3 regions of the Brucella sp. BE17 genome follow, and region 3 is predicted to be linked to each of the others. Evidence: riboswitches for the same ligand, from Rfam matches in the RefSeq annotation. Region 3 holds a riboswitch; each other region holds the start of a gene.

Region 1 (7,839 bases), on a different replicon from region 3:
GCGCCGATGCGGTCAAGGTCGGCATTGGACCGGGCTCCATCTGCACCACACGTATCGTTGCAGGCGTCGGCGTTCCGCAGCTTTCCGCCATCATGGCGGCGGTTGAAGCCGCGCATAAGCACAATATCCCGGTAATTGCCGATGGCGGCATCAAATTCTCCGGTGATTTCGCCAAGGCGCTGGCCGCAGGTGCCGTTGCTGCCATGGCCGGTTCACTTCTGGCGGGTACGGAAGAAAGCCCCGGTGAGGTCTATCTGCATCAGGGGCGCTCGTTCAAAGCCTATCGCGGCATGGGTTCGGTTGGCGCCATGGCGCGTGGTTCGGCGGATCGCTATTTTCAGGCGGAAGTGCGCGACGAGCTGAAACTGGTGCCCGAAGGCATCGAAGGTCAGGTCGCCTACAAGGGGCCGATCGCTGCGATCCTTCACCAGCTTGCAGGCGGTCTTCGCGCTTCCATGGGCTATGTGGGTGCGAAAACGCTGGAAGAATTCCGCGATAAGGCCCAGTTTGTGCGCATCACTAATGCGGGTCTGCGTGAAAGTCATTCCCATGGCGTGACGATCACTCGCGAAAGCCCAAACTATCCGGGCAGTGTGTGAGCTTCTGCATATATTGCATGAAAAACGCGGCCACGAGCCGCGTTTTTTATGCTCCGAGAGCCTGCAATTCCTTATCCGGTAGTCGCCATTTGTTCGAACATTCGATGATGCATTGGGCCAGCGCCTGAAAATCCTTGCGACGCATGCTTTGCCTGCGCCAGAAAAGACCGATTTCGCGTTTGGGCTGTTCACCCTCGAAGGGCACGATGCGCATCCGTGTGCTGCGCGCCTCTGCGCGTACGGCGATTTCGGGAATAAGCGTCAGCCCCATGCCGTGGCTCACCATCTGCAAAAGCGTGGTCATGCTGGTTGCGCCATATTTGACGAGCTGGCGCTGCGATGGCAGCGAACAGACGGCGAGCGCCTGATCACGCATGCAGTGGCCTTCTTCCAGCAGCAGCAGCCGTTCCAGAGCAATCGTATTCTGTGTCATAGGCGAGGTGAGAACCGTCTGGTCGTTGCTGGATGTGGCGATCAGAAAACGGTCGTCGAAAAGCTTCTTATGAGCAAGCCGCTCGTCATCGATGGGGAGGGCTGCAACGAAGGCGTCTATTTCGCCCGCGTGCAACTCATCCAGCAAGCGTGCAGTCACGCTTTCGCGTAAGTGCAGGCGAAACGCGGGATGCCGCTCGCGCAAAAGCGGAATGAGCATCGGGACCAGATAGGGTGCGACGGTTGGAATAACGCCGAGCCGCAAGCCCGACTGCATCAGGCCGCGACTTTGCGCGGTGATTTCTTCCAGCGCCTGTAACTCATGCAGGATCGTGCGGATGCCGGAATGAAGCTCCTTGCCCAGTTCCGTCATGATGACATTGCGCGAGGAACGCTCGAAAAGCGGTGCCCCGGCAGCCGATTCCATCTCGGCGATTTGTGCTGATAAAGCGGGCTGGGAGACGTGGACGAGTTCGGCTGCCCTGCGAAAATGCAGCGTGGTGGCAAGCGCATCGAAATAGCGCATCTGACGAATGGTAAACATGATAGGAAAAACCTATCAAAAATAACAGAAAAAGCAATTGGAGGTTATGATTGGAACGGGTCTAAACTGCTTCGTACCCTAGCCACGGTGCGACGGCTTTTTATCGCCCTCCGCCCCAGCAAGGCTAGGCTCCGTTTTAACGCGAGCTTTTCAGGAAGGAATATTCCCATGGCAGACCGTCCTATCATGACGACCAGTGCCGGTGCTCCGGTACCGGACAATCAGAATTCCCTGACCGCAGGCGAGCGCGGTCCTCTGCTGTTGCAGGACTATCAGCTCATTGAAAAGCTCAGCCATCAGAACCGCGAGCGTATTCCCGAACGTCCCGTTCATGCCAAGGGGTGGGGTGCATTTGGTACGTTGAGCATTACCGGCGACATTTCCAGATATACCAATGCCAAAGCTTTGCAGCCGGGTGCAAAGACGCCGATGCTGGCGCGCTTTTCAACCGTTGCCGGTGAGCAGGGTGCGGCCGATGCCGAGCGCGATGTGCGCGGCTTTGCCCTGAAATTTTATACCGAAGAGGGCAACTGGGATCTGGTTGGCAACAACACGCCGGTGTTCTTCGTGCGCGATCCGGTCAAGTTCCCCGATTTCATTCATACGCAGAAACGCCATCCGAAAACCAATCTGCGCTCCGCCACCGCCATGTGGGATTTCTGGTCGCTGTCACCTGAAAGCCTGCATCAGGTGACAATCCTGATGTCGGATCGCGGCCTTCCCACTGACGTGCGCCATATCAACGGTTATGGCTCGCACACCTATTCCTTCTGGAACGATGCGGGCGAGCGTTACTGGGTAAAGTTCCATTTCAAGACCTTGCAGGGGCACAAGCACTGGACCAATGATGAGGCGGAACGCGTCATTGGGCGCACGCGCGAATCCACGCAGGAAGACCTCTTCACCTCCATTGAAAACGGCGATTATCCAAAGTGGAAAGTTCAGGTGCAGATCATGCCGGAACTCGATGCCGACAAAACGCCTTATAATCCCTTCGATCTGACAAAAGTTTGGCCCCATGCCGATTATCCGCCCATCGATATCGGCGTCATGGAGTTGAACCGCAACCCGGAAAACTATTTTACCGAAATCGAGAATGCCGCTTTCTCGCCGTCGAATATCGTGCCGGGGATCAGCTATTCACCGGACAAAATGCTGCAGGCACGTATCTTCTCTTATGCGGATGCGCATCGTCATCGCCTTGGCACACATTATGAAACCATCCCGGTCAACCAGCCCAAGTGCCCGGTTCACCACTATCATCGCGATGGTCAGATGAACGTCTATGGCGGCATCAAGACCGGCAACCCGGATGCCTATTACGAGCCGAATTCGTTCAACGGCCCGGTTGAACAACCTGCCGCCAAGGAGCCGCCGCTGCGCATCTCCGGGGACGCTGCACGCTATGACCACCGCATCGGTAATGATGATTATTCGCAACCGCGCGCGCTGTTCAACCTGTTCAACGATGGCGAAAAGCAGCGGCTGTTTTCCAACATCGCCGCTGCCATGACCGGGGTTCCGGGCTTTATCATCGAGCGTCAGCTCGGTCACTTCCGGTTGATTCATCCCGATTATGAAGCCGGCGTAAGAGCCGCGCTCAAAAAAGCGCATGGCTATGAAGCCAATACGATCGCGCTGGAAGAAGAGGCAACGACTGCCGCTGAATGATTGGCGGTGAGCCGATTGTCATGAAAAGCCGGGGCGTTGCTCCGGCTTTTCTGTTTGCTTGGGACGATAAGCCAATTGACGATTGCCTTTTGCCTGCAAGGAAGGCTATGCCGGGAGCATAGTTTAATAAGGAGAAATCATGCGGCTTGGTGGACGCCTGCAGGCGGCAATCGAGGTTCTGGGTGCAATCGATGCGGGCAAGCGCCCGGCTTCCGAAGCACTCAAGGATTGGGGCGCAGCACACCGTTTTGCCGGGGCTGGTGACCGTGCCGTCATCGGTAATATCGTTTATGACGCCTTGCGCCGCAAGCTTTCCATCGCGTGGCGGATGGATGGCGACGATGCCCGTTCGCTCGCCTTTGGTGCGCTTTTGGCTGATGGTGGTATGGATATGGCAACGATTGATGCCATGCTCGATGGCGACAAATTTGCGCCTGCGACGCTGGAAGCCGAACGCCGCTCTGCATGGGAAAACCGTGACATCAACGATGCGCCAGCGCATGTGCGTGCCGATGTGCCGCAATGGTGTGCACAGTCTTTGGAAGCGCTTTTCGGACCGCGCTGGGTCGAGGAGGGCACGGCGCTTGCCGCGCGTCCACCGGTCGATCTGCGCATCAACAGTCTCAAAGCAAAACCCGAGCAGGTTCTTGCCGCGCTGGAAAAGGCTGGAGCCAGACCAGCACCGTTTCTTTCGCAAGCTTTGCGTATTCCCCCCATCGAAGCTTTGGGACGCCATCCCAATGTGCAGGGCGAACAGGCCTTTCTTGACGGCTGGTTTGAGGTGCAGGATCTGGGCTCACAGCTTGCGGCACTCTTTGCCGGAGTAAAACCAGGCGAGCAGGTGCTAGATTATTGCGCGGGTGCTGGCGGCAAGACGCTGGCGCTTGCTGCGATGATGGATAATCGCGGACAGGTCCATGCTTATGATGCCGAGCTCGCGCGCTTGTCACCGATGCATGAACGATTGCAACGCGCGGGTGCGCGCAACACGCAGGTGCATGGAAAACTCGATACACTTGAACCGCTTGTCGGTCGAATGGACGTCGTTTTAACCGACGCGCCCTGCACGGGTTCCGGTACCTGGCGGCGCAGGCCTGACGCCAAATGGCGGCTCAATGAACAGCAATTGGAGCGGCGGGTGCAGGATCAGGCGCAGGTTCTTGATGCCGCGAAACACTATGTACGTCCCGGCGGACGGCTTGCCTATGTCACCTGTTCGCTGTTTGCAGAGGAAAACACCGCGCAGATTGAGCGGTTTCTGAGTGCCAATATGGATTTTTCGGAAGCTTCGCCGAAATCCCTCTGGCAGGCTACCGTGCCCGATAGAGTTTCGGCCACACCGGTCTTTCCCCGACATGGAAGTGTTTTCTCTCCTCTCTCGACCGATACAGATGGATTCTACGTCACCATTTTGCGGCGAAGCTAAAACCATCAGGGGGCTTTTTCAGCGATAGTTATTGAGGGTCGCTTGACGAAGCAGTCGGGCAACGCCTAAGTGATCACGACGGTTTCCCGAAAGGGGATCAAAAGGGAATGCGGTGAAGGCCAATGCCTGATGCCGCAGCTGCCCCCGCAACTGTAGGCGGTTAGTTTTCGTCACATGCCACTGGGCCAGCGGTCCCGGGAAGGCGACGCAAAACAGTGAGCCGCGAGCCAGGAGACCTGCCGTCAGCCGTAGTCATGCGCGTGCACATCGGGCGGGGTTTCCTGATGAAAGACAGGGGATCCATATATTCATGGGGAGACTGTGGTCGCGGTGACGAGCAACGTACCGCTGGACCATGGAATGCCTTATCTGAAATTTTCTGCGCCGATAGCGCCACTCGACTTTGCTTGCCGTTTTCGGCTTCCCTCATCACGATGCCATAAGATTCTTGCCGTGGGCGTCGGGTTTTTCTCGCTCACAGGCAGTGTTGTTTTCGCGCAGTCGCCTTCAACGGGCACGCAACCGGAGGTGGTACTTGATCCCATTGCCATCAGCGGGCAAAAGCGTGGGGCCGGGCCAAACCTCGATGAAGTCTCCAATGCTGGTAGCTGGCTAGGGCTGACCGCGCGCCAGACACCCGCCAGCGTCGAAGTCATCGACGGCGAGACGATCCGCGAGCGCGGGCAGATGGATGTCAATCAGGCAATCGTGCGTAACGGTATTGGCATCAATTTTCTCGGTACACCGGGTAATGGCGGCACAGCCCTAAGCATGCGCGGCTTTTCCGGCCAAGGTTCGGTGACGCGGCTTTATGACGGCGTAAAACTTTATCCCGGTTCCGGCACCATCACCTTTCCATTCGATAGCTGGGCGGTCGAGCGGATCGAGGTTCTGCATGGACCTGCTTCGGTTCTTTATGGCGAAGGTTCCATTGGCGGGGCGATCAACGTCGTACCGAAGAAGCCGCTCACGCAAGGTCGTCGCAACGAAATGCGTACCATGATAGGCACCGATGGCCAGAAGGGCATAGCATTTGGCAGCGCCGGGCCCATCGATGACCGTTTTGCCTATAATATCGATGTCAGCGCCAAGGGATCGGATGGATGGATGGAGCGTGGGGATGCGTCGAGTTTCGCCATTTCCGGTGGGCTTCGCTGGCAGGCGACCGATGAACTGGCTTTGACGCTTTCACATGATCATGGGCTGAACAAACCGTCCGCTTATTTCGGCACGCCCCTGGTCAATGGGCGGCTGGACAAGCGCTTTCGCGATGAAAACTATAATGTGCTCGATTCCCGCGTGCGCTTTCATGACCATATCACGCAGCTCAAAGCAGAGTGGACGCCGGATGAAAACATCTCGGTTCGTTCCACGACCTATTATCTGTTCAGTGATCGCGACTGGCGCAATGCCGAAAGCTATCTCTACCGCCCGGAAACGAACGACATCCTTCGGGATAGCTATATCGCGATCAACCACCATCAGGAGCAGGTCGGACACCGGACGGATGTGAAATTCAAACATAACCTCGGGGGCATGGAAAACGAGACCGTCATTGGTTTCGACGTCAACCGTATCCGCTTTAGGAACAGCAATAATTCCCCCTATAGGGGCGGGGAATCCGTGGTTGATCCGATCAATTTCGATCCGGGGTTTTTCATCGGTACCGACCCGTTTCGCACCACTCTCGACAGCAAGACATGGCAATATTCGCTCTTTGCCGACAATAATCTCAAGCTCAACGAGCAATGGTCGATCGTTGCGGGGCTTCGTTATGACGATCCCCGCCTGAGGCGCACAAATCCCGAGACGGGAAGCAGCTTTTCACGCAATCTTGACAGTTTCAACTGGCGTGTTGGGGCGGTCTACACGCCATTGCCAGATATTGCCTTTTACGCGCAATATTCACAAGCCTCCGAGCCGATCAGCAATATCCTGTCACTTTCGGATGCGCAGCGCGATTATTCCCTGCCGCGCGGCGAGCAATATGAGGCGGGCGTCAAGTTCAGCTTTCTTGACGGGCGGGCGGATGCAACGCTTTCCGCCTATCATATAGTCAAAAAGGATGTGCTGGCACGTGACCCCGATGACCGCACCATCGTGCGCCAGATCGGGCAGCAATCCTCGAAAGGCATTGAAGCATCGCTCGGTATCGATCTTGACTATGGTTGGCGCGTGGAAGCCAATGGCACGATTCTGAAAGCGCAATTTGATGATTATTTGCAAGCCGGTGGTGATTTCTCCGGCAATACGCCTCCCAATGTGCCGGAGCAGGCGGCCAATCTCTTTGCAAGCTGGAGCTTCCTTGAGAATTGGATGGCCTATGGCGGGCTGCATTATGTCGGCAAGACCTATGTCAATGATGCCAACACGGTGACACGGCCTTCCTATGTGACGGTCGATGCGGGGCTGCAATGGCGACCCACCGACAAGGCGACATTCGAACTCAATGTTTATAACCTGTTCGATGAGGTCTATGCGACGTCCGGCGGCAGCACGCAGTGGTATCTGGCGCCACCGCGCACGGCAACCCTCTCTGCTCGGTTCAAGTTCTAGGGAAACTGATGACGCCGTTCGGCCTTCATATCAGGAATGTGACTTGGGGGCCTTCGGCTGACCGTCGCATCATTGAGGATATAAGCTTCGACGTCGCGCCGCGATCCGTGACGGTGATCGTCGGCGCAAACGGTGCGGGAAAATCCAGTCTGCTGCGCTGTATCTACCGGCTGTACCGACCGTCTGGCGGGCAAACTCTGCTCGACGGCAGCGATATCTGGAAAATGACGCCGCGTGATGTTGCACGCAAGATTGCAACGGTGCTTCAGGAAACAATGCCGGACTTTCCCTTCACGGTGCGTGAAGTCGTTGCCATGGGGCGCATGCCGCACAGGCGTGGTCTGTTCGGGTTGCCCTCGGGCGAGGGAGAAATCGTCGAGACCATGCTGGAGCGTCTCGATCTCTTGGCTCTGGCCGAAAAACCTTTTGCGGTTGTTTCGGGCGGTGAAAGGCAGCGCACGCTTATCGCGCGTGCTCTGGTGCAGGAGCCGGGGCTTCTGGTTCTGGATGAGCCGACCAACCATCTCGATATCCGGCACCAGCTTGAAATTCTCGAAGCCCTGCGCGGTCTCGACATCACGATCGTCATGACGCTGCATGACCTGACGCTT
Region 2 (7,839 bases), on a different replicon from region 3:
TGCTTTGGTGCATTGTTACCAGCTAGTGCCAGGCCGATCTGCTCGGGGTCTTCCACCGCGCCCTCCGGGCGTACGAGGCCAAAGCCGCGAAAGCCGTTAAAGACGCGGTCGCGCGAATAGACCGGAAGAGCGGCGAGTTCCACCGGCACGCGCAGGCTGGTGCCTTCGACGGGCCACATCAGCCGTTTGCCTGACCATGTGTCGCGTTTTGTCAGCAGCGCTGCAACGGTGCCTTCCGTGTCAAAACCGAAAACGGTGGCGACATCGCCAAAGCGCCGCCCGGTCACATCAGCGGCATTTGGACCGACTGTAGCGGCGAATTCCGGCGATATTTCACTAAATACAGCGTCGGCATCAGTTCTCCAGATGAAGCGGGCCGGGGGGGATGCGGGATCGAACCGGAAACTTTGCCGGTTGGGTTTTTCCGGCAAGGACGCATCCGCTGCTACAGAGGGTGTGGAATTGAGCGCCGGAGCCGGGGCTACGATGCAAAGAAGATGCTTGGGCGGTGTATCTGCAAGACGGGCGACGGCGCCCGGCACTGAGTGACTTCCGGCGCGAATGCGGCGCTTGACGAGCCGGTCGTCGGCATCCGCTGCTTCTATAACCAAATCTTCCAGTGTTGTGGCTGTGATATCGAGTGAGGAAAAATGTGGACTTGATGCGAGAATATTTCCGTCAGCATCGAGCAGAGCAACATGCGTTTCTTTATCACCAAGGCCGGCAATGACTGCATCATCTTGTGTGTTTGGAGTGGATGTTGCCGGGGTGCTGCTGGTCAAAAGCAGGCCGATCACGCCGTCCGGAAGCGTTATGGTGGAAATTTTAAGCTGTGTTAATTCCGAGCGCAGGCCGGTTTCAAGACGTACTGAAACGCTGCGCGGCCCGGCCCCTGCATCCGCGCTGGCAGTGGCGATCTGGCGGCGAGCAGCGACAGGCAATTGCGGTTCGCTGCCAATCAACGTCTCGATACGATCAAAGCCCAGTAGTTTTGCACCGGCACCGTTAGCCCACAATACGCCTGACAGAACGTGGTCGAGCACGATCTGTGCGTCGCCCCGGACAAAGCCCTCGCGGATGTCATCCAGCGCGGCGATATCAATGAATGGGTATGGTCCAGACATACCGGTCCTATCTGTCCTTTTGGCCGTTTAAGGCTTTTATTAACGTCTTATTAATAAGCTTGTCATGCGCCTGGGTCCATATTGCCAATGGATATGAGCCAGTTTTTCTGTTGCCTTAGTTAATGCGCGAGGCGCAATTTTGAAGGGCGCGAACTTTGTTGCGATTATATATGGTGGTCTTGGGAAAATGGCGGCAGGTTTGATGATGGGGTATTTCTCAAAAAGAGCGCTATAATCTCTTGCAATATGGATCGATTCTCCGTATGTGACCCCCTGTCGGTGCCGCTGAGGTGGAAATATCCGGCAACGGTACGCGGTCGTAGCTCAGTTGGTTAGAGCGCAGGATTGTGGCTCCTGAGGTCGTTGGTTCAACTCCAACCGACCGTACCATTTTCTCCCAGATTTTTGATTTCTGTCCTTTGCTGCGACGGTATGGGTCGTAGGCTCTTGATTGTTGCGCTCCTCCCTTGACCCGGGCATGACCGCGACATAATACCATTACGACGGTTCCCCGACCGAGAGCGAAGGGGATTAATAGGGAACACGGTGAGGCCGACCCAAAAGGGACCGAGACCGTGGCTGCCCCCGCAACTGTAAGCGGATTGCTGTTCATCCTCGTGACGTCAAAAGCGTCATGTCACTGTGCGAGCAGCACGGGAAGGCAGATGAACAGCATCTTGTCCGTGAGCCAGGAGACCTGCCGTCTAGATTGTGTCCATCGTCACGGGCGGGGAAGCCCGGAGCAGGAGCCGGTTATGACAGCACATCGCGTCGAAAGACGCCTGCCTTTCTTTTCATGCATATCCCCGGATATGTCGGTTTGCTTCGCGCGCTCTTCCGTCTGCGCCTGCGTGTCTGTTTAACGCGGGCTTTTTCTCATCATTTCGGGGATTTCCATGAAAATTATCGGCAAGGCGGCACTTGGTGCCGCATTCGGCGCTTTTACTTTCCTTGCAGGCGCAGCAACCCTTCAGGCGGCAGAAACCCAATATCCGCTGACGCTGAAAAATTGCGGTCGCGATGTAACCTTCAAACAGGCACCCGCCCGCGCGGTCGCGGTCGGCCAGAGCAGTGCCGAAATACTCTACAGCCTCGGTCTTGGCGACAAGGTTGTCGGTACGGCGGTGTGGTTCGGCCCGGTGCTGAAAGGTTTTGAGGAGGTCAACGCCAAGGTCAAGCGCCTTGCCGAAAACGATCCAAGTTTTGAAAGCGTTCTGGGACAAAAGCCCGATCTGGTGACGGCTGACTTTCAGTGGCATGTTGGCCCGAACGGCATTGTTGCGAAGCCCGAGCAGTTCGAGGAACTGGGGATTGCCGCCTATACATCGCCCGCCGATTGCGTGGGCAAAGATAATTCCGGCGGTGGTGATGGTGTACGAACAGCCCCTTTCACCATGAACATCGTCTATCAGGAAATCAGTGAACTGGCCGAAATCTTCAACGTGCAGGATCGTGGTGAGAAGCTGATCGCCGATCTCAAGGCACGTGAGGACGCAGCACGCAAAAAAATCGCAGCGTCAGGTAAGAAACTGTCGGCCGCGGTTTGGTTTTCCAGCACGCAAATTGACGCCGATCCCTATATTGGCGGTAAGTTCGGCGCTCCGGCCTATATTCTCTCGGCACTTGGTATTGGGAATGTTATAACAAGTGAAGAAGAATGGCCGACCATAGGCTGGGAAACTGTTGCCAAATCCAATCCAACGATGATCGTGGCGGCCAAACTCGACCGTCGACGTTATCCGGCCGATGATATTGCCGTCAAACATGAGTTCTTGAAAAGCGATCCGGTGACAAGCCTGATGCCTGCGGTCAAGAATGGCCACGTCTTTGATGTGGACGCGCAATCGATGAGTGCTTCGCAGCGTGTGGTCGAGGGGATCGAGACATTGGCCGCGGCCATTGCCGATTCGGATCTCAATCAATGACGGCCCAGCCCGCCACGGCAAGATTGCCACGAAACAACAGGATCGGCGCTGCCATACTGGCGCTGATCCTGCTTCTTGTCGCACTTTGGCTGGGCGCTTCTATCGGCGAAACCGCGATTCCGCTTGATGTGGTGGCAAAGACGGTTGCCAATCGGTTGTGGCAGGCGGGCTATCCGCTCGACCCGATCGATGAGGGCATCGTCTGGAGCTATCGCCTGAGCCGTGCTGTGGTGGGAGCCTGCTGTGGTGCGGCCCTTGCGATGTCGGGCGTGGTTCTGCAATCACTTTTGCGCAATTCGCTGGCCGATCCCTATATTCTGGGCATCTCCGCAGGCGCCTCTACCGGTGCGGTCAGTATCGCCATTCTGGGCGTAGGCGGTGGTGTGTTGAGCCTTTCCTTCGGGGCCTTCATCGGCGCGATCATTGCCTTTGTCCTGGTGTCGCTTCTGGCCATGAAAGCGGGGCGCGGCAGTGCGGCTATCATTCTGGCAGGTATAGCCGGTTCGCAGCTTTTCAATGCCATGACATCCTTCATCGTGACCAAAGCCGCCAATGCCGAACAGGCTCGAGGCATCATGTTCTGGTTGTTGGGCAATCTCTCCGGCGTGCGCTGGCCCGATGTGACGTTGGCTTTGCCCGCCTGCCTGGTCGGCCTCTTTGTCTGTCTTTGGCATGCGCGCGCCCTCGACGCCTTCACTTTTGGTGCGGAATCGGCAGCATCTCTCGGCATTCCAGTGCGCCGCGTCTATGCTATGCTGATTGGTGTCTGCGCACTGATGACGGCGGTGATGGTCTCGATCGTCGGCTCAATCGGCTTTATCGGCCTTGTCATTCCGCATGCCGCACGCATGCTTGTCGGTGTGCGCCACGGTGCACTTTTGCCGGCTGCCGCCTTGATTGGAGCAATCTTCATGATCGCTGCCGATATCGTGTCGCGCATCATCGTTCCAGGGCAGGTTTTACCTATCGGTGTTGTAACCGCACTGGTTGGAGCGCCTGCCTTCGCGCTGCTGCTGGGGCAAAGGCGGGGGCGTTCATGATGCTTTCAGCGCAAGGCGTTTCATGGTCGGCGGGCGGGATCGAAATTTTGCGTGGGGTTTGCCTTGACGTTCAAGAGGGCGAGTTTCTCGGTATTATCGGGCCGAACGGGTCCGGCAAGACAAGCCTGCTATCTCTTCTGTCGGGGATCAGGCGTCCGCGGTCCGGCACTGTTCTATTAGGCGATACGTCTATCGCGCAATTAAGCCGCCGCGAGGTTTCAAGGCGTCTGGCGCTGGTGGAGCAGCAGGCAGAAACGATGGAGCGTATCACGGCGCGTCAGGCGGTTGAGCTTGGCCGTACGCCCTATCTTGGTGCTTTGTCACCCTGGTCGGCACAGGATGATGTCATTGTGGAAAGCGCCCTCATCAATGTGGATATGGCGCATCTGGAACGGCGCTACTGGCACACGCTTTCCGGCGGGGAGCGTCAGCGCCTGCATATAGCCCGCGCGCTTGCGCAACAACCTCAGATATTGCTTCTCGACGAGCCGACCAATCATCTCGATATCGGCCACCAGATCGGACTGCTCGATCTGGTCAAACGGCAAGGTCTGACGGTGATGGCGGCACTCCATGATCTCAACCATGCAGCCATGTTCTGCGACCGTATCGCTGTGATGGATAAGGGGCAGATCGTGGCGCTGGGGTCGCCACGCGATGTGTTAAGCGCCGCACTTATCCGTCGTGTTTTCGGTGTCGAGGTTGAAATAGAGCATAGCGGCGCGGAAGGTTGCCATATCCGCTATTGTGCGCCGGGCAAAATGCAACAGAAGCCCGCGGCACACTTGCGGGCCGTGTGATCAGTCCTTTGCCAATGCTGCCTTGAGGCGAGGCTGTTGCAGATCAAGCCCCAGCTTTTCGGCACGTGCGATGATCGGTGCGAAGCGACGCTGCTTCTTTTCCGCGTGATTGGATGCGATATCGGCAATGCGGTGTTTGAGATATGGATTGAGAAAGCGTTCGCGCACTGTGGCGACATAGTTTTCTGCCTCCGAGCCCAAGCCTTCGGCCGCAAAGACTGGCAGAACTTCCTCGCGCCAGAGGGCTTCGAGCGCGTTGCGGATGGTTTCATCCTGCATGGCTTGCAGCACAATCTCATCTTGAGGACGCTTGCCGGTTAGCCATTGCTCGGCAATGAATGTATGCCCGAGATTGAGAAGATAAAGTTTCAACTGCTCGTATAGCGCCAGATTGTCGGTGACAATGATATCTGGATGCGTACAAGGCAAGATCAACCCGTCGGTCTGCTCGATAGCCCAGAGCGCATAAGGCTCGGCTATGGCGCCGACGGGCTCGATTGCTTCGGATACGATGCGGTCGACGAGGCTATTGGCAAAGACGCAGTGCTCGCCAAGCCATCCGATGAAGTTGGCGGACAGGTTCCAGTCGTGCGCCATGCCGATCAGGATCGAGCGTAGCTTGTCGCCATTGCGCGAAATCAGTTCACATGGGAAAATCGAAAGCGGCGCATGCGGGTTGTTCTGCCAGCGGTGGTGCGTGAGAACGAGGAGCTTTGCCGGAAAGCTTTTGGGCAAAGTCTCTGGATTTTCAAGCAGCGAAGCATCGTCGCTTGCGTCCAGTTCATAGCCTTTGTCGCCGGTGTTAGAAAGAATGACGGTGACTCTCGTACCCAGATCGAGGATCGCTTGCCAGTCGCGATGCGCGGAATAGGCGGCGGAAACCCCAGTGGCGCGATGTTCGGTTTCTGACGGTTTGCCATCGACCAGACCGCGGATGATCACCGGATAGCCATTCCCTTCATGCAACGCCTTTATGCGCGCTGCACTTTGCGGATTGGATGTGGTCTGCACCACGGCGATCGTACCGATTGCCTCACGCTTTGCGCGTGCCTGCGAAACGAAGAAATCGACATGGGCAAGCAGGAAACGGCTGGTGCCGAACTGAAGAATTACTGGCTTTTGCGTCATGGCATCCTCCCGGAAATATTTGTACTAGCTACGCAAACAGGCGTAAACTGGTCAAGCCAATGTAGAGATTTGAGCTTTCAAATCCTGCCCATTGAACAATTTGTCGCAATAAGGCATCAGTTCATGCATATTGCGCTTGGTTAAGACGCAGAATATGGTAAGGCCAATTTGGGAGAAGTTATGAGTGATATGCCAGTCATGGCGGAACCACGGCGGCTTTATCAGCAGATAGCCGACAGGGTGCGCGAGCGCATTCAGGACGGGCAGTTTCCACTCGGAAGCAGGCTTCCGGCGGAGCGTGAACTTGCCCAGCAACTGGGTGTGTCGCGTCCGTCGCTGCGTGAGGCGCTGATCGCGCTTGAAATCGCCGGCACTGTCGAAATCCGCATGGGGTCGGGCATTTATGTCAGTGCAGGACCGGACAAAAGGGTCTTGTCTCAGGCGATTGGTGAAAGTCCGCTAGAGATCATGCAGGCGCGGCAATTGATTGAAGGCAGCGTGGCTGTCATGGCCTGCGCGCGCATGACGCCCGACGGGCTTGGCGAATTGCGCGCAACGCTCAATGCCATGCGCGAAAATGTCAGTTGTGATCGTACCGCGATGGAACTCGACCGGCAATTTCATCTCCTGCTTGCGGGTCATGCCGGCAATTCGGTTCTGGTAAAAGTCATTCGCGATCTTTTCGACGAGCGTCATAGTCCGCTCACGGCACAAATCAGAACGCGTTTTGAAAACAACGATACCTGGTCACTGGCTCTGGTGGAGCACGAGATCATTTATACGGCACTTGAAGCGAGGGATCCGCTTCAGGCGCAGGCAGCCATGCAGATGCACCTGGAGCGGTCCAGACAACGCTGGATGGATAACGAGCCGCAGGCTTGAAAACCGGGCGGCAAACTGAGGTCAGACATATGAATGTTTCCATTGTGGCAAATGCTGCGCCGGTTATCCTTCTGCACCCATCGGACGATGTCGTGGTAGCGCGAACGCCTGTGCGTGAAGGCCATTCCATAGGGCTTAGCGGTATCACGGCCCGTCAACTGATCGGGCGGGGGCACAAGGTGGCGATCCATGCCATCCCTTCGGGCAAGGAAGTGCTGAAATACGGTCAGGTGATCGGTGTGGCCACGCAGGATATTGCGCCCGGCGAGCATGTCCATCTGCACAACCTTGCCATGCTGCCCTCCGAGCATGAGCATCAGTTTTCCGTCGATATCGAAGAGCGCGGCATGGTGGCGGAAGCCGAACGCCGCCATTTTATGGGTTATGATCGCGGCGCGGGCGGGGTTGGTACGCGCAATTATATCGGGGTGATTTCCTCGGTGAATTGTTCGGCCACCGTCTCGCGCTATATTGCCGATTATTTCAACCGCATGGGTGGGCTTGACGGTTTCGATAATGTCGATGGCGTGGTGGCACTGACGCATGGCAGCGGTTGCGCGCTCAACACCAAATCCGAAGGCTATCGTCTTCTGACGCGCACGATCCAGGGCTATGCCAAGCATCCGAATTTTGGCGGCATTTTGTTGATCGGTCTTGGCTGCGAAACCAACCAGATTGCGCCGATCCTCGAACATTATCGCATGGAGGAAGGCTCGCGCCTGCGCACCATGACCATCCAGCAGCATGGCGGCACACGCAAGACCATCGATGCGGCGATTGCCGAGATCAAGCAAATGCTGCCGCTGGTCAATGAAGCCAAGCGCACGAAGCAGCCACTTTCAAAGCTCAAGCTGGCGCTCGAATGCGGCGGCTCGGATGGTTATTCCGGAATTTCCGCCAATCCGGCGCTGGGTTATGCATCCGACCTCATCGTTCGTAA
Region 3 (7,839 bases):
ATTGCTTGTCGAAAATATTCTCTACCGATAATTTGAGTTGCGAACGATCATCAAGGGCATAGAGCGCTACAATATCCGCCGTCATATATTGTCCGAGCTTGGTGGTATTGGCGGCGTTGCTATAGCGCGAACCGCCGTAAAGCAGCCGCGCCGTCAGATCGAGTTTTTCGAGGGCCAGGAAATTGACTTCTGCCGTAGCCTTCACCCGTTCGCGATAAGGAAGGTCATGATCGGTTTCCTCATCAATGGCCCGCTTGAGATCGATGGAGCCTTTCACGCCCCAGCGGTTACTGAAGCGATGCGAAAGGCTTGCCTCGAAACCTGTTATTCGCGCCTTTGACACGTTGAACGGTGTGAAGCTAGGCGCGCTGGCAATGATCGCATTGTCAAGCCATGTCTGATAAAAGGCCAGATCAAGACTGGTCTTTTCCGTTGCCTTCCAGTTGAGGCCTATTTCGTAGGACCGTGACTTTTCCGGCTGCAGATCAGGGTTTGAGGCAGGCGGATAACCGGGGGTTGGCGGATAATATAGCTCGTTGAAGGTCGGCGCTCGAAAGCCTGTACCGAATGACGAGCGCAGCACGAGATCGGGGACGAGTTCATAGCTTGCGCCCAGATTATAGGTGGTCACATCGCCGAACTGTTCGTTGTGATCGTAACGCACACCGCCATCAAAACGCAGCGCTTCATATTCCAGCGAATATTGAGCGAACACGGCTGCAAGGTCGCGGCTCGTCACGGCGTAGGATGTGGTTGAATTGACATCTTCGCGATAGGCTTCGATACCGCCGGTCAGGTTGTGCAAAACCTTACCTGTCTCAAACCGTTTTTCGGTCGAGGCAAAGACGCCATAACGTTTCGTCTCGAAACGGTCGGAACCCGGAACGCCTTTGCGAAAATCGCGGCTCTTGTCGATGCCAGTGCTCAATTCCAGTGTCGAAGACCAGTCCTCACTATGATCGAAACGCGCGCCGAGCTTGCCATTGAAAGCCGTGCTATCGCCCTCATTGGAATAGGGATAGGCTCCATCATACTGGTTGCGGCCACGGCTAAAAAGTCCATCCGTATAGATACGGCCCCAGTCGAAATCCCTCCCAAGCGCAAAATTGAACGACCCCTGTACAAAACCGTCGCGGTCGTCCTCATGGCCTGATTTTTCCGGCGTGGTAAAATCATAACCCTGCGTGCCGGTTACGGCAGCACCCAAAGCATAATCGATCCCGCTTTCGCTGCGCCCCTGTATCGAGCCGGATGCATAGCCACCCCATGGATGCGTAACGCCCGTTGTCAGACTACCGCACCATGGTCGCTCGCCGCAAGCGCCGCCCTCATTGGTGATGATGTTGATAACGCCCCCCATAGCATCAGCGCCGTATTGCGCGGAATGGGCACCCTTTGCGATCTCGATACGGTCGATGGACGTGAGTGGAATATTTGAAAGCGCGGTAGCACCAGAAGTAGCGGATGCCGAGCGCACGCCATTGACCAGTATTACAACCTGCTTGGATGACAGGCCGCGCACATAAAGATTGGAGCTTGATCCCCGTCCGCCATTGGTCGTGATCGAAACGCCGCTATAGCTATTGAGCAGAGTTTGCAGGTCGGGAGCTGCTGAATGTTTAATCGCCTCACGATTAATGACCGTCACCGACGATGTGGAGCGTTGCAGCGACGTGGCGCGGCGCAAGGGCGTCACCACAATCGTATCGAGCGAAACCACATCCTCAGTGTCTGGCAGGGATTGGGCGTGGCTTTCAAGCGACATGAAAAACCCAGGAACCGCAAAGCCCAAGAGCGGTGCCACAACGAGAGTAGAGCGAAAACTATGCATCTTGCATTCCCTGCATAACAACCGCAGGATAAGGAAATGACGGCAAAAGCGGTCCTCATCCGGCGGCAACATTTTTCAATGTCACCGCTACGGAAAGCCGCGCCCGGACACACCCCGTATCCAAGCATAGGTGACCGGATACGGCAGGTCTCCTGACTCCCGGGTCCTAGCCTCTCTTCCACCTTCCCGAGTGCGACATACAGCACTCAGTGGTCTGTCGCTTGCGCGACCATGAAAGATTGCTCTCCGGTTACAGTTGCGGGGGCAGTCGCGGAATTGCCGGATCGGCATCACCGTGTTCCCTTTTCATCCACCATCATGGCAGAACCGTTTCCTGCCTCAAGCGATAGCAAGGGTGTCGGGGATAAGCAATCTATCAACATCAGGGAAATAAAGTGTCGCGGGTGCCGGTTTGGTGAAACAGAGGGGTAGCGCCGACAGCACCCGCTGGCTGTCGAAAAACGGCGCCACTAAAAGATCGCGCTTGTGCGCTCGACAGATAAATGGAGCCGGGATACCGATTAGGGCCAAGGCATCCCGGGACGACAGCGCTGGTGGACGCCGCCGACAATCACATTACTAGCAATGTGGAGCGGGACGTTCTTTGATTTCAATCAAACACCGGATAAAAATCACGAAAAGAAATTGAATTTCTTCCGAACATGTTTTCAACGCAGGTTTATTGGGGTGGCCTACACCGACCCCAGCTTTTCTTAAAAAAATCTGAAACACTCTTAAGCTTTGGATCGGAAAGAAAACCCTGACGGAACAGGATACTGCCCTTCACTCCGGGTAGCTTTTCATTGAACTCCAACTGGCGCTTTAGCTCGCTGACGCCCTCGCCTGTTTGCCAGTCCGGTTCGGAGGACGTCACGGTGCCAGCCCTGTAAAGAGCCATGCCGATATAGAGATCGGTCTTCGTGTCGCGCACCGTGTCGGCCCACCATTGGACGATTGTATCATAAGGAACATCGTCGCGAGCGAACGACCAATAGACCTGCGGTGCGATATAGTCGATCAGTTCCTCTTTGACCCAGCGCCGTGTGTCAGCAAAATCACCGTCATAGTTGGTCTTGCCAGCGCGCGTTGCCGAACCGGTCGGATCGTCCGCACGGTTGCGCCACACGCCACCCGGACTGATGCCAAAGCGCACATTCGGGCGGATCGACTTGATGCGTTCGGAAACCTCGCGCACCAGCATGTAGGTGTTGTGACGTCGCCAGTCGTAACGCGTAGAAAACGACGTCCCGAAACGGCGATAAGTCGCCTTGTCGTCAAGCGGTGACCCGGCGGTTTCATAGTAGAAATAATCGTCGAACTGAATGCCGTCGACATTGTATTTCTGTACTACCTCGGCGGTAATGTCGCTCACCCATTTGCGAACAGCGGGGATACCTGGATCGAGCACATAGCGATCTGCCGAAACACCCGCCCATTCAGGTCTGGTCTGATAGATACTCGGCGGTGAATCGCCAGCTGCATTCTTCAGCGCCTTGCGGGTCGATGGCTTGATGTCCATCGATATCCGATAGGGATTGAGCCAGGCATGCAGTTCGATGCCGCGCTTGTGCGCCTCATCGATTGCAAACTGCAGTGGATCGAAACCGGGATATTTGCCAAGCCTGCCGGTGAGATACGATGACCATGGCAGATAGGAAGAAACATAGAATGCATCGGCTGCCGGAGACACCTGAAAGATGACGGCATTGATGCCGTGTTCTTTTGCCTCGTCGAAAAGGCGCACCAGTTCGCGCTTCTGCCGCTCAACGCGCTTTGCGTCATCCGCAATATTGGCCGACGCTTTCGACGGCCAGTCCAGATTGAGGACCGTGGCGATCCAGCTTGCATGAAAGGCATCGCAAACAACAGGCATTCATATTCCATAAGCTAGTGTGGCTTTGAATCCAAAAATCGATCAAAGCCTTGCTCCAAAGTGAGACGAATTTCAGTTTAGCCACGCTAGGGATAATTGCATAAATATGCTCAGCCCGTCTGATGCCCCGTCGTGCTCTCGATGTCCACCCGGAAGAATACCGGCTCAAGCGGGCGCTCTGACCCTTCTCTGGTGACCGTCTTGGTATAGGCCGGCTCCCACCATGTTGCATCCTTCGACATCAGCTTCGCGATTGCAGCCTTTTCTTCCTCCAGTCCGAGCTCACGATAACGCCCGCGCACGACAACCGTACTCCACTGGGTGCGCGATGCGATGTCGTCAAACAGGATGCACACCGCATCATTACGGCGCATCGCATCGATTTTCTGACCTTCGGTTGTGAAGGAATAAAGTGAACCGCCGCTAAAGCGAAACCCCATCGGAACAATAACCGGAGCATTATCCAGAACATAGGCGAGACGCCCGACATGCGTCTGCTGGATCATGTTTCTGATATCGTAGTCCGACATTTCCTTGATGATCATGGCACGCCTCCTGAACATTCCCAGTCTACAAAAACCCGGACAATTTAACCTTGACTGTAATCAATCAAACGAAGAGCCGACCTTCGGCGATCTTGATTGCCGTGCCGCCGATGCGCGCGCTGACGAGTTTCTGCTTTTCCACATCGATTTCAAGGCGAATACGCGACGGGCGCCCCATTTCCATACCCTGTTCGATCCACCATTGCGAACTGCCGTCCAACGGCTTGTCGTTCTGTTGGATCAAGCCTGCAAAAGCCGCGACCGCCGAACCCGTCGCCGGATCTTCATAGATATTGGAACCTGTCACAAACATACGCGCATGAAAATTGCTGTCGAACAGAATAGTATCACGGCAATAGACGTAGATCGGCAAAGGACGATCACCGACATGCGGCAGGCTTTCCGCTACATAAACCGGATCAATTGCCACTTTGGCCGCAGCGATCAAATTATGCACTGGCACCAGAAGATAAGGCGTTCCGGCACTCCACACGGCGGGAACATGGTTTTCAAAACCGATTTCGTGGGTTCCAAGTCCGACGGCCGCCGCTGCTTCTTCCTTTTCCACCCGTACATCTAGCTTTTCCGGCAAGCGCGGCAGATCGAATTCCGCAAAGGCGCTGCCTTCGTCCAAAATGACCCCACACCGCACAATTCCGACTTTTTCTTCCAGCGTAATGAGCCGGTCTGCCTCCTCGCCCACATCCTGACGCCGCGCCAGTGAGACAGCGGCTCCCACCGTTGGATGGCCTGCGAATGGCAGTTCGTAATCGGGCGTGAAAATGCGCACAGCCGCCTCATGAGCAGGATTTTCAGGCGGCAGAATAAAAACTGTTTCTGAAAGATTGAATTCCCGCGCTATCGCCTGCATGCGCGCATCACTCAGCCCCTCACAATCATGAAGAACGGCCAGCGGATTTCCAGCAAGAGCCTTGTCGGCGAAAATATCGAAAACTTCATAGAAACGGCCGGAAAATTCCGTGTCGCTCATGCTTCATCCTCCTCTCGCCTGATGATGCTTCATACCAAACAGCATGCCCCCGCAGCACCGAGCATAACGATTTTACCGGCTCTGTCACCCATCGGTCAGCAGGGCTTGTTCACATATCCAAAATGCCAATCGGCAAAGGCGCGAACGTAAGACGGTGTGGCATCCCCCATTTCACCGTGAGCTGTAACGGGAATAATCTCTGCAAGTTCCGGTTCTGACTGCGCGGCCATAAACTTTTCGATTTCAGCTACAATCTGTTTTGTGGAAAGATCAAAACGATGACGGCGGAAAAGCGCAATGCTGCGATTGGCGGTAACCAGATTGAATTGGGGTTCTGCCCGCGCCTTACGTATGTCGAGTCCGGTTTCCTCCAACACCTCACGCCGCATATTGCCTTCAAAATCAGCATAGGTTTCGATGACGTCATTATCATCGATCGAACCGGCAGGAAAATAGATACGTCCGCCCACAGCGCTCTGATTGCTCATTCGCGCCGCGATTAGATGGCCCTCCCGCGAAACGATCACGCCTATGGCAAAAATATGCCATGGCCGTACTGTCTCAGGGTCTTGCCGCCAATACATGAGCGTGGCGAAACTCGTGCGCTGGAAAGAAGCCTGCAACACACCGTTTTGCAAGTCTGCATTTGGTGCGAGAAACACCTCTCCGTCAAACAAAGCCGGTTTTGCGGCATATTCCCGTTGCCAATTGGCGGCAATCAACGCCTTGTTTTGTTGCGTATAGGCAAGCGGTCCCGGCACCACCCGCACATCAGCGGCGTCAAGGACGTGGACGGTATTTTCCTTCACCAGTTGCATCGTTACCGACTTTGTTTTTCGGACATTCAATACCCATATTCACACTATACTTGATTGATAGTATCAAGGTCACATACACGGATCAGGTATCTGAAAGCGGGTGAAATGTTCAAGTCAACACTTTGCGCAGCAATTGTCACAAGTCTCATGACCGGCTTTTTCGCCGTGCCCGTCATGGCTGTTGAGTTGCGCAAGACACCTTATCTACCGTCTCTCCGGCCTGCTGGCTCTCCCGTCCCCAGCCTCAATTCCGGCATTAACCGACCTGGGCCTGCTTCACGCGGATGCTATGGCTCAACCACCTGCCGCAGCAGCGACACCTATATTAACGGCAACGGTGTTCTCAAATACAGGAACGGAGAACCGCTGGAGGTTCGCCCGTCGACACGACCCCAGCCCAGGCGCTTCGGTCCAAGCATCAATCATATGCAATGGTGCTCGAACCGTTATCGCAGTTACCGCAGCTCCGACGACAGCTATCAGCCTCTCGCCGGGCCGCGTACAAGCTGCAATTCGCCGTTTCAGCGCTGATCAGGCGGCAGCTGATTTGCGCTGTGTCTCGATCAACCGGCCAAGGCGCTTGATGCCTTCATCAATCATCGCGTCATTGGCACAGGAATAGCTCAGCCGCAAAGTATTGGCACCACTACCATCAGCAAAGAAAGCCTTGCCCGGCACGAAGGCCACCTTTTCGCTTTCGATGGAAGCCGCAAGCAGCTCTGCCCCGTCCATGCCTTCCGGTAGCGTCACCCATATGAACATGCCGCCTTCCGGTCTGGTCCACTCAGTGCCCTTCGGCATGTATTTTTGCAAGGCTTGCAGCATGCTGTCACGACGTTGCTTGTAGACCTTGGCGATCTTGGCAACCTGCGCGTCAAAGCTGCGGGTCGCGACGTGATGAATTGCAATCTGGTTGATCGTCGAGGAATGTAGATCCGCCGCCTGTTTCATGAGTACGAGCTTGCGGATAACCGTCTGCGAGGCGACCACATAACCCACACGCAAGCCCGGAGCGAGCGTCTTGGAGAAGGATCCGCAATAGATGGTGCGGGTCTTTTCGATGTCACCGCCATTACGGGCAATGTCGAGTGCCAGGATCGGCGGAATGGCTTCGCCGTCATAACGTAGATACTGGTAAGCCGCATCTTCGATAATGGCAGCCTCGAGCTCGTCTGCCTGACCGAGCAACTTCTCGCGTGTGGCGCGATCCACCGTTTCGCCGGTTGGATTGGCGAAATCCGCCGACAGATAAAGGAACTTCGCCTTGCCGCCTGCATTCTGTGCCGCATGAGCATAGGAAGCTGGCGTGCGATTGCCCTGGAGCGCCAGCGCATCATAGGTCGGCTCATAAGCATTGAACGCCTGAAGCGCACCCAGATATGTCGGTGCCGTCACCAGAGCGGTGTCGTTTGGCGACAAAAACAGCCGACCCAGATAGTCGAGCGCCTGCTGCGAACCCGATGTGATGAAGACATTATCTTCGGTGCAGGGAATGCCGATCTTGGCCAGTTCGCCAACTAGCCATGTTCGGAGCGGTTTGTAGCCTTCGGAGACCGAATATTGCAGAGCCGCATTGGCTTCGCTGCCGGTCAGCGACGCCTGATAGGCTGCCTGAAAGGCTTCGTTGGGGAACAGTGCCGGATCGGGAATACCACCGGCAAAAGAGATAATATCCGGCCGCTCCAGAAGTTTTAGAAGTTCACGGATTTCTGATGCGCGCATACGTTTGGAGCGCGTTGCAAAAACATTTTCCCAGTCCAACACGGGAAATCTCCTTAAAT

The links. A riboswitch is a leader RNA that binds a small molecule or an ion and turns the genes downstream of it on or off. The one in region 3 is predicted to bind cobalamin.
Positions count from the first base shown of each region.
Region 1: linked by a shared signal. The riboswitch ahead of AAIB41_RS12385 (TonB-dependent receptor) and the one ahead of AAIB41_RS05745 (TonB-dependent receptor) in region 3 are both predicted to bind cobalamin.
Region 2: linked by a shared signal. The riboswitch ahead of AAIB41_RS12495 (ABC transporter substrate-binding protein) and the one ahead of AAIB41_RS05745 (TonB-dependent receptor) in region 3 are both predicted to bind cobalamin.

Region 1 covers NZ_CP154468.1:194,093-201,931, forward strand. Annotated here, with positions in the region: gene guaB (IMP dehydrogenase) at 1-599, shown strand, start outside; gene AAIB41_RS12370 (hydrogen peroxide-inducible genes activator) at 646-1,575, opposite strand; gene katA (catalase KatA) at 1,744-3,246, shown strand; gene AAIB41_RS12380 (RsmB/NOP family class I SAM-dependent RNA methyltransferase) at 3,386-4,672, shown strand; cobalamin riboswitch at 4,735-4,931, shown strand; gene AAIB41_RS12385 (TonB-dependent receptor) at 5,033-7,228, shown strand; gene AAIB41_RS12390 (ABC transporter ATP-binding protein) at 7,237-7,839, shown strand, end outside.
Region 2 covers NZ_CP154468.1:224,506-232,344, forward strand. Annotated here, with positions in the region: gene AAIB41_RS12485 (PAS domain S-box protein) at 1-1,124, opposite strand, end outside; tRNA gene AAIB41_RS12490 (tRNA-His) at 1,438-1,514, shown strand; cobalamin riboswitch at 1,612-1,844, shown strand; gene AAIB41_RS12495 (ABC transporter substrate-binding protein) at 2,021-3,049, shown strand; gene AAIB41_RS12500 (iron ABC transporter permease) at 3,046-4,089, shown strand; gene AAIB41_RS12505 (ABC transporter ATP-binding protein) at 4,086-4,889, shown strand; gene AAIB41_RS12510 (mannitol dehydrogenase family protein) at 4,890-6,017, opposite strand; gene AAIB41_RS12515 (FadR/GntR family transcriptional regulator) at 6,198-6,899, shown strand; gene AAIB41_RS12520 (altronate dehydratase family protein) at 6,929-7,839, shown strand, end outside.
Region 3 covers NZ_CP154467.1:1,177,043-1,184,881, forward strand. Annotated here, with positions in the region: gene AAIB41_RS05745 (TonB-dependent receptor) at 1-1,765, opposite strand, end outside; cobalamin riboswitch at 1,956-2,178, opposite strand; gene AAIB41_RS05750 (family 10 glycosylhydrolase) at 2,511-3,704, opposite strand; gene AAIB41_RS05755 (pyridoxamine 5'-phosphate oxidase family protein) at 3,815-4,249, opposite strand; gene AAIB41_RS05760 (PhzF family phenazine biosynthesis protein) at 4,314-5,240, opposite strand; gene AAIB41_RS05765 (NUDIX hydrolase) at 5,336-6,058, opposite strand; gene AAIB41_RS05770 (BA14K family protein) at 6,206-6,589, shown strand; gene AAIB41_RS05775 (PLP-dependent aminotransferase family protein) at 6,590-7,822, opposite strand.